DNA from 3 places in the Herbaspirillum sp. 1173 genome. Region 3 is predicted to be linked to each of the others. Evidence: predicted binding sites of a transcription regulator. Region 3 holds the regulator's gene; each other region holds the start of a gene.
What was found. The regulator sigma-54, encoded in region 3, starts transcription at its own class of promoters, with help from an activator protein. The targets are predictions, from matches to a motif close to TGGCANGNAANCTGCTTT.
Positions count from the first base shown of each region.

Region 1 (3,251 bases), on a different contig from region 3:
CGTGACAGCGAGGTGGTGCAGGTGGTCGGATTGAGCAGGGTGGGATTGCAGTACAGCGCCTTGGGCGCATATTGCGCGCAGGCACCGGCGAAGGCCACGGCATCGATGCCCTCGTTGTCCATCGGCAAGCCGACCAGCTTGATGTTGAGATGTCCGGCCAGCGCCCGCAGGCCGGGATAGGTCACGTCCTCGCAACAGAGCACGCCGCCCGGTCCGACCAGCATGGTCAGGATGGCCAGCAGCGCACATTGTGCGCCCGGCGTCACCAGCACCCGTTCCGGTTCCACCACCAGCGCGCGCCGGCGCAGCCAGAGCGCGCCGGCCTCACGATCCTCAGTCGAGCCGCCGAAATCCTGATAGCGCAGCAGATCACGCAGGCGCCCGTTGACCTTGTTCCAGCCCGCCTGCATCAACTCCATCAGCTCCGGCGACTCCGGCTCGGGCGGCATGTTCATCGACATGTCGACGTTGGGCCGGCCTTCGGTCACGCGCGGAATGCGCGGCCGCCGCTTGCCGCAGACGAAGGTGCCGCGTCCCACTACCGAATCCACCAGGCCGCGCCGATGCGCTTCCGTATAGGCGCGGGCCACGGTGGTGAAGTCCAGGTCCAGCAACTCGGCCAGCTTGCGCTGCGGCGGCAGACGCTGTTCGGGTTGCAGGTGGCCGGTGGCGACATCCTCGGCAATCGCATTGGCGATGGCCAGATAGAGCGGGCCGCCGCCCTTCTTCAACTTGGGAACCCACACGCTGCTGTGCTTGGACATGGTGCCTTCCTTGATTGCCGGCGTTCAATATTGACTGCATCGAAACATCTCATTGAATGCAAGTTGCATTCCATCCAATCGCCGCCGCGGTTGTCGCCAATTGCACCGTCGTGCATCACGTCGCGCACCCTTGCGCACCAACTCAACACATCTCGCCGCGCCAGAGTGCAAGCGGGTTTGCGCGGTGTTGGCGAATTGTATGGAGCGATTGAATGGATTGCTTCGCCAGGGTCAAAAAACACCTCGCCGATCATGATTCGCCAAGCCGCACCGATGCTGGCCTGCGCCTTCGCGTGGAGAGATTGACGGGATTTTTATGCAGTCAATTCCTGCATTGACGGGGTGCCGATGGCACGCCTGATGCATTCAATGCCAGCGTCGCGGCGAGGTCGCCGGACCACTTCCCCAAGTGCCGACCCACAGCAATCGAGAGGAGTATCACCATGCCCGCAGTCACCAAAGCAGCCCACGCCCCCGGCGATTTCCTGGTGGATTATGAAGAGAAGGTGTTCGAAGACGTCAAAGCCCAGCCGGGCGAAAAAGCGCTGGTGACCTTCCACACCGTGGCATTCGAAGGCTCGATCGGTTTCGTCAATCTGTTGCAGGCCACGCGCCTGAAGCGCAAGGGTTTCGAGACCTCGATCCTGCTCTATGGCCCCGGCGTGACCCTGGGCGTGCAGCGCGGTTTCCCGACCCTGGGGGATGAGGCTTTTCCCGGTCACCAGAACTTCAACAAGCAGATCGTCAAGTTCATGGAAGAGGGCGGCAAGGTCTACGCCTGCCGCTTCGCGCTGCAGGCTTTGTACGGCCATGGCGAGCCCTCGCTGATCCCGGGCATCCGTCCCATCAATCCGCTGGACGTGCTGGACCTGGTGCTGCTGCATCGTCGCGACAACGCCTTCATTCTCGACACCTGGACCCTGTAAGCGGAAGGGCGGCCCATGAGCATGCACAAGAGAACGGTACGGGCGGCGGCGGTGCAGATCGCGCCCGACCTAGACAGCGAACACGGCACCGTGGCCAAGGTGTGCCAGGCCATCGCCGATGCTGCGGCCCAAGGTGCGCAACTGGTGGTCTTCCCGGAGACCTTCGTTCCCTACTATCCGTATTTCTCGTTCGTGCGGCCGCCCTTCGCTTCGGGGCCGGAACACCTGCTGCTCTACGAGCGCGCCGTGACGGTGCCCGGTCCCGTGACCCAGGCCGTATCCGCCGCCGCTCGCCAACACGGGACGGTGGTGGTACTGGGCGTCAATGAACGCGACCACGGCACGCTCTACAACGCGCAGCTGGTCTTCGATGCCGATGGCACGCTGGTGCTGAAGCGCCGCAAGATCACGCCGACCTATCACGAACGCATGATCTGGGGCCAGGGCGATGCCAGCGGCCTGAAGGTGGTGCCGACCGCCGTCGGCCGTCTCGGTGCACTGGCCTGCTGGGAACACTACAACCCGCTGGCGCGCTACAGCCTGATGGCGCAGCACGAGGAAATTCACTGCGCGCAATTCCCCGGCTCCATGGTGGGGCAGATCTTTGCCGACCAGATGGAGGTGACCATCCGCCATCACGCCCTCGAATCGGGCTGCTTCGTCATCAATGCCACCGGCTGGCTCAGCGATGAACAGATCGCCGCCATCGAGCCCGATCCCCAGGCGCAGAAGGCGCTGCGCGGTGGCTGCTGTACCGCCATCGTGTCGCCCGAAGGCAAGCTGCTGGCCGAGCCCCTGCGCAGCGGCGAAGGCATCCTGGTGGCCGACCTCGACATGGAGCTGGTCACCAAGCGCAAGCGCATGATGGATTCGGTGGGCCACTATGCGCGCCCGGAACTGCTGCACCTGGTGATCGATGATCGCCGCACGTCTCCCATGTCCTCGCTGTTCCCGGCCGAACAGCCTGCTCCCGTCACTCATCCTTCCGCGAGGTTCCCTCATGCAGACAGCCGTCATCCAGTTGCATCCCCAGCGCCCGAGCCGCAAGGCGGCCGTGGAGCTGATCTCGGAACTGCAGTCCCTGGGACTGCGTCTTGACGATCCCGCTGCCGGCGCGCAGAGCCGCCGGGGCGGGGCAGGGCCGTCGGATCACAAGGCGGTGACCGTCGATGGCCACACCGTGATGATCCCGGTGCATACCGCCGGGGCCTGGTCCTCGCCCTACGTGGCCACGCAGCCGGGTGCCGATGGCGCTGCCCGCATCCTGCGCGATGGCGTCGAGGTGGGCGTGGTGTCCTTCCCGCATCAGCCGCGCTTCTACAAGATGCAGACCTTCGATGGCATCCCCTACGGCAAGATCGCCACGCTGCATGGCGCCGATGTGCTGGCCACCACCATCCTGCAGAGCTGCATCCGTTACGAGAGCCGCCGCAAGTCCTGCCAGTTCTGCGCCATCGGCCAGTCGCTGGCGGCCGGCCGCACCATCCTGCGCAAGACCCCCGAGCAATTGGGCGAGGTGGCGCGCGCGGCGGTGCTGCTCGATGGCGTCAAGCATATGGTC
Region 1 is NZ_JAVDSP010000004.1:141,293-144,543, forward strand. It holds gene J2X56_RS15335 (PLP-dependent aminotransferase family protein) at 1-764, opposite strand, end outside; gene J2X56_RS15340 (MSMEG_0572/Sll0783 family nitrogen starvation response protein) at 1,208-1,690, shown strand; gene J2X56_RS15345 (Nit6803 family nitrilase) at 1,706-2,788, shown strand; gene J2X56_RS15350 (MSMEG_0568 family radical SAM protein) at 2,745-3,251, shown strand, end outside.
Region 1: J2X56_RS15340 (MSMEG_0572/Sll0783 family nitrogen starvation response protein) is a predicted target of sigma-54. The motif match lies at 1,114-1,131, and genes of this name have one in related genera.

Region 2 (3,251 bases), on a different contig from region 3:
TGGGCAGCCTGCCCTGACGGATTCCGGCCGTTTTCTTTTCTTTTTCTTCATATCGACCGTAAACCACCCTCCCCTCGGCTCAACGCAGTCCGAGACGTCTGGCCAGCCGGTTCAGGTTGGCCCGGTCCACCCCCAGCTCCCGCGCCGTCGCGGCAAGGTTGCCGCCATGGCGTTCGAGACACTCACTGACCAGCTTGCGCTCGAAGCGCTCGACGGCTGCACGCAGGCCTTCGCCCGGCTGCGCGGGTTCAGCTTGTGCGCTGGCCACAGTGTCAGGCGAGTCAAGCGGGCGGGCGGAATGCCCCAACTCCAGCGCCGCCGCATCCAGCGTCAGGATGGCGGGTCGTTTTGGCTGCGATGCCAGGGCGCGCAGGGCGCTGCGCCCGATCAGGTGTTCCAGTTCGCGGATGTTGCCGGGCCAGGCGTAGTCCAGCAGTGCGCGCTGGGCATCGGCTGCCAGGCGCAGACTGGACAAGCCCAGCCGCGCCCGGTTCTGCTCCAGGAAATATCCGGCCAGCAGCAGCACATCGCGCCCGCGCTCGCGCAGCGGCGGCACGCGGATCGGGAACACCGACAAACGGTGATAGAAATCCGCGCGGAAATGGCCGCGCTTCACTTCCTCGGCCAGGTCCCGGTTGGTGGCAGCGATCAGGCGCACGTCCACGCGGTGCTCGCGATCTGAACCGACCCGCTGCAGCTGCCCGCTCTGCAGCACCCGCAGCAGCTTGGCCTGCACCGCCAGCGGCAGCTCCCCGACCTCATCCAGAAACAGCGTACCGCCATCGGCCATCTCGAACTTGCCGCGACGGTCTGCAACCGCTCCCGAGAAAGCCCCGCGCACGTGGCCGAACAATTCACTTTCGACCAGCGTATCGGGCAAGGCTGCGCAGTTCAGGCTGATCATGGGCTTGTGCGCACGGGGCGAGGCTGCATGCAGGGCGTGGGCCACCAGTTCCTTGCCGGTGCCGGTTTCGCCGGTGACCAGCACCGTCATGTCGCTGGGGGCGGCCATGCGGATCTCGTCCAGCAGTTGTTGCTGCGCCGGACTCTGGCCGATCAGTTCGCGCTTGCCCTGGCTCTCCTCCAGCCCCAGCCGATAGGCTTCGGCGCGCTGGCGTGCCTGTTCGCCAGCGGCGGCCAGGTCGTCGATGCGTTCGGCCACATGAACGGTGGCAGCCGCCAGCGCCGCAAAAGCCTGCAGCGAGGCCATGTCGACGCCATCGAAGCGCCCTGCACCCAACGCATCCAGCGTGACCAAGCCCCACGGGCGGCCATTGACCGAGAGCGCACAGCCCATGCAATCGTGCACTTCCAGCGCGCCGGAATGGGCGTCATTCAAGCCATCGACCAGACCGTCATAGGGATCGGGCAGGCTTGAATCGGCAGGAAAGCGTGTCGGCCCGAGATTGGCCAGCAGCACGCCGAAGCGCGGATGGTCGGCGATGCGGAAACGGCGGCCCAAGGTATCGCTGGAAAGTCCGTCGATGGCCAGCGGCACCAGCAGCTCGCCCTCCAGTCGCAGCAAGGCTGCAGCATCGCAGGGGAACAGCGTGCGCAAGGTCTGCAGCAGGCGGCGATAGCGCTCGCGGTCATCGATCTGGCGCGACAGGTCGGCTACCAGCGGGAGCAAGGCGTCGAGCAGGACTTTTGAGGTCATATTGACTCCCAAAGGAAGAATGATTGGTCATTATGACACAGGTCATAAATACACCAAGCGCTCGCAAGTTCCTGATTTTATTGGTATTCGAAAGTGGCACGCCTTTTGTAATAGCAAGAGGGTCCCGGACATTCCGGCACTTCCTCCACCGCTTCCAACAGAAAGGTCCCGCATGCTTACCGATGCCCAACTCGCCATCGTCAAATCCACCGTCCCCCTGCTCGAATCGGGCGGCGAGGCGCTGACCACGCACTTCTACAAGATGCTCATGCGCGACTACCCGCAGGTTCATCCCCTCTTCAATCGCGCCCACCAGGCCAGCGGCGACCAGCCGCGTGCGCTGGCCAATGGCGTACTGATGTACGCGCGGCATATCGATCGCCTGGAAGAAATGGGCCCGCTGGCCGCGCAGATCATCAACAAGCACGTCGCCGTACAGGTGCAGCCCGAGCACTACCCGATGGTCGGCGACTGCCTGCTGCGTGCCATCCGTGAAGTGCTGGGCGCGGAGATCGCCACCGATGCCGTCATCGATGCCTGGGCGGCCGCCTATGGCCAGCTGGCCGACATCCTCATCGGCGCCGAACGCCAGCAATATGACGCCAAGGCCGCCGCACCAGGCGGCTGGCGCGGTGCGCGCAATTTCGTGGTCACGCGCAAGGTGGCCGAGAGCGAGGAGATCACCTCCTTCTACTTCATGCCCCAGGATGGCGGCGCGCTGCTGGACTTTGAGCCGGGCCAGTACATCGGCCTGCGCATGGTGGTGGACGGACTGGAACAGCGCCGCCAGTATTCGCTGTCGGCCCCGCTGCGCCAGCAGGGGCAGCCGCTGCAATACCGCATCAGCGTCAAGCGTGAAGCCGAGGGCAAGGTCTCGCGCCATCTGCACGACGAGATCCATGTGGGCGCGGTGGTGGAACTGTTCCCGCCGGCCGGCGACTTCACGCTCACGGCCAGTGACAAGCCGCTGGTGCTCATCAGCGGCGGCGTGGGCATTACGCCGATGATGACCATGCTGGCAGCGGCGCTGCCGACCGGTCGCCCGGTACATTTCATCCATGCGGCGCGCCATGGCGGCGTGCATGCTTTCCGCCGTCAGGTGGAAGAACTGGCGGCGCAACACCCGCAACTGCAGGCGCATTTCTGCTATGAACGGGCGCGCGCAGGCGATCCGGCCCCCTACGCCACCGGCTTCATCGATGCGGCTCTGCTGCAGCAATGGCTACCGCAAACACGGGACGTGGACGCCTACTTCGTCGGCCCCAAGCCGTTCATGAAAGCCATCAAGCGTGCGCTGGGCGCGCTGGGAGTACCGGCGGCTCAGAGCCGATATGAATTCTTCGGTCCGGCTGCCGCGCTGGAGTGATCCTGTCTGGCCGAAAGGCGCGCTGAAGGGGCGATGGCGGGCGATCCGCCATCGCCCTTTTGTTCCGTCTGAGCGCCATGCTGCAGCAGCGTGAAGCTCTTTGCAAAATTTACCTGCCTCGCGCTGGCAATCCCTGAAAGATTGATCTTCGACAAGTTTTCCGCGCTGCAGCAAATGCTATCCTGAGGACTCCCCTCCTCCTCCGAAAGACCGCCATGAGCGAAAAGC
Region 2 is NZ_JAVDSP010000001.1:912,489-915,739, forward strand. It holds gene norR (nitric oxide reductase transcriptional regulator NorR) at 80-1,657, opposite strand; gene hmpA (NO-inducible flavohemoprotein) at 1,830-3,023, shown strand; gene J2X56_RS04135 (hypothetical protein) at 3,239-3,251, shown strand, end outside.
Region 2: hmpA (NO-inducible flavohemoprotein) is a predicted target of sigma-54. The motif match lies at 1,752-1,769, and genes of this name have one in related genera.

Region 3 (3,251 bases):
CGTGATCGAGATCCAGCGCATCGTGCGCTTCCTGAAGGAACGCGGCATCGGCGTGCTGATCACCGACCACAACGTGCGCGAAACGCTGGGCATCTGTGATCGCGCCTACATCATCAACCAGGGCACGGTGCTGGCCAGCGGCAATCCGGAAGAGATCATCGCCAACGAGTCGGTGCGCCGCGTGTATCTGGGCGAGCATTTCCGCATGTAAGCGGTGCAGTCGGCTTGCCCGATACGCTTGAAGAAATACAGAGTGCACATCACGTAATACGCAACAAGCAATACGCAATACGCAACGACCGGCAGAGCAACCAGCGGGCCACGCCGCTTTCAGAAAGACAGATGAAACAGTCGCTCCAGTTACGTACCTCGCAGCACCTCGCATTGACGCCGCAACTGCAGCAGTCGATCAGACTGTTGCAACTGTCGACGCTGGAACTGCACCAGGAACTGGAACAGATCCTCTCCGATAATCCCCTGCTGGAACGCCTCGACGACGCGCTCGACAATTCGGTACGTCTGCTGGCCGATGGCGCGGTCTCCAGTTCGCCCTCCAGCGGCGTTGCCGAAACCAGTCACGAAGGCAGCGGCGAAGCGGCCCCGGCCGCCAGCGATGGCGATTCCAGCTTCGACTACCAGGACAACGCGCCGGAAGCCGGTGTCACGGGGGATGCCGACTGGAGCTTCGACGACGTCGCGCGCAGCGGCAAGTCGCCAGACGATGATGATGCCCGCCCGCAACTCGAAGCGCACGAACTGACCCTGCGCGAACACCTGCTGGAACAGATCCGCGTGACCGCACGCACCCTGCGTGATCGTGCGCTGCTGGAACTGCTCACCGATGCGCTGGACGAGAGCGGCTATCTGGAAGAGCCGCTCGAAGACATCCTCGCACGCCTGCCCGAAGAGCTGGGCATCGACATGGAAGAGCTGTCGATTTCGCTCAAGCTGCTGCAGAGCCTGGACCCGGCGGGTGTCGGTGCGCGCAGTGCCGGCGAATGCCTGGCCCTGCAGATCCGCCGCCTGCCCAAGATTCCCTTCGTGACGCGCAAGCTGGCCTTGAGGATCGTGGAGGATTACCTGCCGCTGTTTGCACAACGCGATTTCAACAAGATCAAGAAGGCACTGGATTGCGATGACGAAGACCTGCGCGAAGCGCAGGCGGTGATCCGCCAGTGCCGTCCGCATCCGGGTGCGGAATTCGCGCGTGATGCCTCGGACTATGTGGTGCCGGACGTGATTGTCAAGCAGACAAAGAACGGCTGGCAGGTCATGCTCAACCATGAGGTCATGCCCAAGCTGCGCGTCAATGCGATGTATGCCAGTGCATTGAAGCAAGCCAAGGGAGAAGGTTCGCTGTCGTCGCAGTTGCAGGAAGCCAAGTGGCTCATCAAGAACATGCGGCAACGTTTCGATACAATTTTGCGCGTCGCGCAGGCTATTGTGGAACGTCAAAGAAACTTCTTTTCACATGGGGCAGTGGCCATGCGCCCCCTTGTGCTGCGTGAAATTGCTGATACACTGGGTCTACACGAGAGCACCATCTCTCGCGTGACGACTCAGAAATACATGCTCACTCCGCATGGAATGTTTGAGTTGAAATACTTCTTCGGTAGCCATGTCGCGACTGAAACCGGAGGTGAAGCATCCTCCACCGCGATACGGGCGCTGATCAAACAGTTGATAGGAGCCGAGAACCCGCAGACCCCATTATCCGATAGCAAGATTGCGGATATGCTGGCAGAACAAGGCATGGTGGTCGCGCGACGCACAGTCGCCAAATACCGCGAAGTGTTGAAGATTCCGCCGGTCAATCTCCGCAAGTCCCTCTGAGTTTTTCCTCAGTTTTTCTGCAGTACCGTTGCTGTGTTCAGGCAAGCATCCGACTGATGCCCGCGCCATCCGACACGAAGACCGTGCCCGTGGTACAGCTGCAGCAGGATCGATTGCACGAACCTCCAGTGACTTCACGATAGGAGTCTTGTATGAATCTGACCATCAGTGGACACCACCTCGAACTGACCCCCGCCATCCGGGAATACGTGCAAAGCAAGCTCTCGCGTATCAAGCGCCATTTCGACAACGTGATCGACGTCAGCGTGATCCTGAGCGTAGATAAACTCACAGAAAAGGAAAAGCGCCAAAAAGCGGAAATCAACGTCCACATCAAGGGGAAGGATCTACATGCGGAAAGCATCGCACACGACCTCTACGCTGCCATTGACACGCTGATCGACAAGCTCGATCGCCAGGTCATCAAGCACAAGGACAAGTTGCAGGAGCATCACTCCATGGCCAAGCGCCTGCCGGACGAAACGCCGGAGGATGCGGTGGCCGGAGCGGCATAAGCCAGGACACCCTCGGCAAGCCACCTCGCAGCCGCAAGGCTGCTGAGAAAGCCAGCCGAATTTCATGAGGAAGGGGCGCGCAAGCGCCCTTTTTCATTTGCGGCCGCCGAACTGGCCAAGCCTGTGGAAAAGATATAAATCATTGCGTAAAGCAACTTTTCCACCGCCGCTGCTGACGATGATGCAAGGGACGGCTTGAATGTCTTCACGGCACCCTCATCTTCAACACAAGAATTTGCATACGATATAAATTATTTCCTCGATGCAATTTTTTGCCCGTTCAGACAGGCCACCAGCATGCAGGCGATTTCAACGCGCCCGCCGGCTTTTCCCTATAATGTCGGGCAATCCCATTTTTAAAGGCACAGCCATGAGCGACGTCCAATCCTGGATCAAAGAAACCGTGACCCAAAACCCCGTGGTGCTGTTCATGAAGGGCACTGCACAGTTCCCCCAATGCGGCTTTTCCGGCAAGGCCATCCAGCTGCTGAAGGCCAGCGGTGCCGAGAACATCGTCACCGTCAACGTGCTGGAAAGCCCGGACGTGCGCCAGGGCATCAAGGAATACTCGAACTGGCCGACCATTCCCCAGCTGTACGTGAAGGGCGAATTCGTCGGCGGCTCCGACATCATGACCGAGATGTACGAGTCCGGCGAACTGCAGACCCTGATCAAGGGCTGAGTTTTACTTGCCTGACTGACTCATGAGCAGTTCTTCCAGCCAGCCGCGCCAGCGCCTGATCGTTGCGATCACCGGTGCCACCGGTGCCATCTATGGCGTGCGGCTGCTGGAGCATCTGCGCAAGCATGGCCAGGTGGAAACGCACCTGATGGTGTCCGAAGCTGGCGTGCTCAATCTGCATCAGGAACTGGACATGCGGCGCAAGGATGTGGAAGCGCTGG
Region 3 is NZ_JAVDSP010000010.1:109,485-112,735, forward strand. It holds gene lptB (LPS export ABC transporter ATP-binding protein) at 1-211, shown strand, start outside; gene J2X56_RS23610 (RNA polymerase factor sigma-54) at 343-1,833, shown strand; gene hpf (ribosome hibernation-promoting factor, HPF/YfiA family) at 1,986-2,348, shown strand; gene J2X56_RS23620 (hypothetical protein) at 2,411-2,557, opposite strand; gene grxD (Grx4 family monothiol glutaredoxin) at 2,719-3,030, shown strand; gene J2X56_RS23630 (UbiX family flavin prenyltransferase) at 3,053-3,251, shown strand, end outside.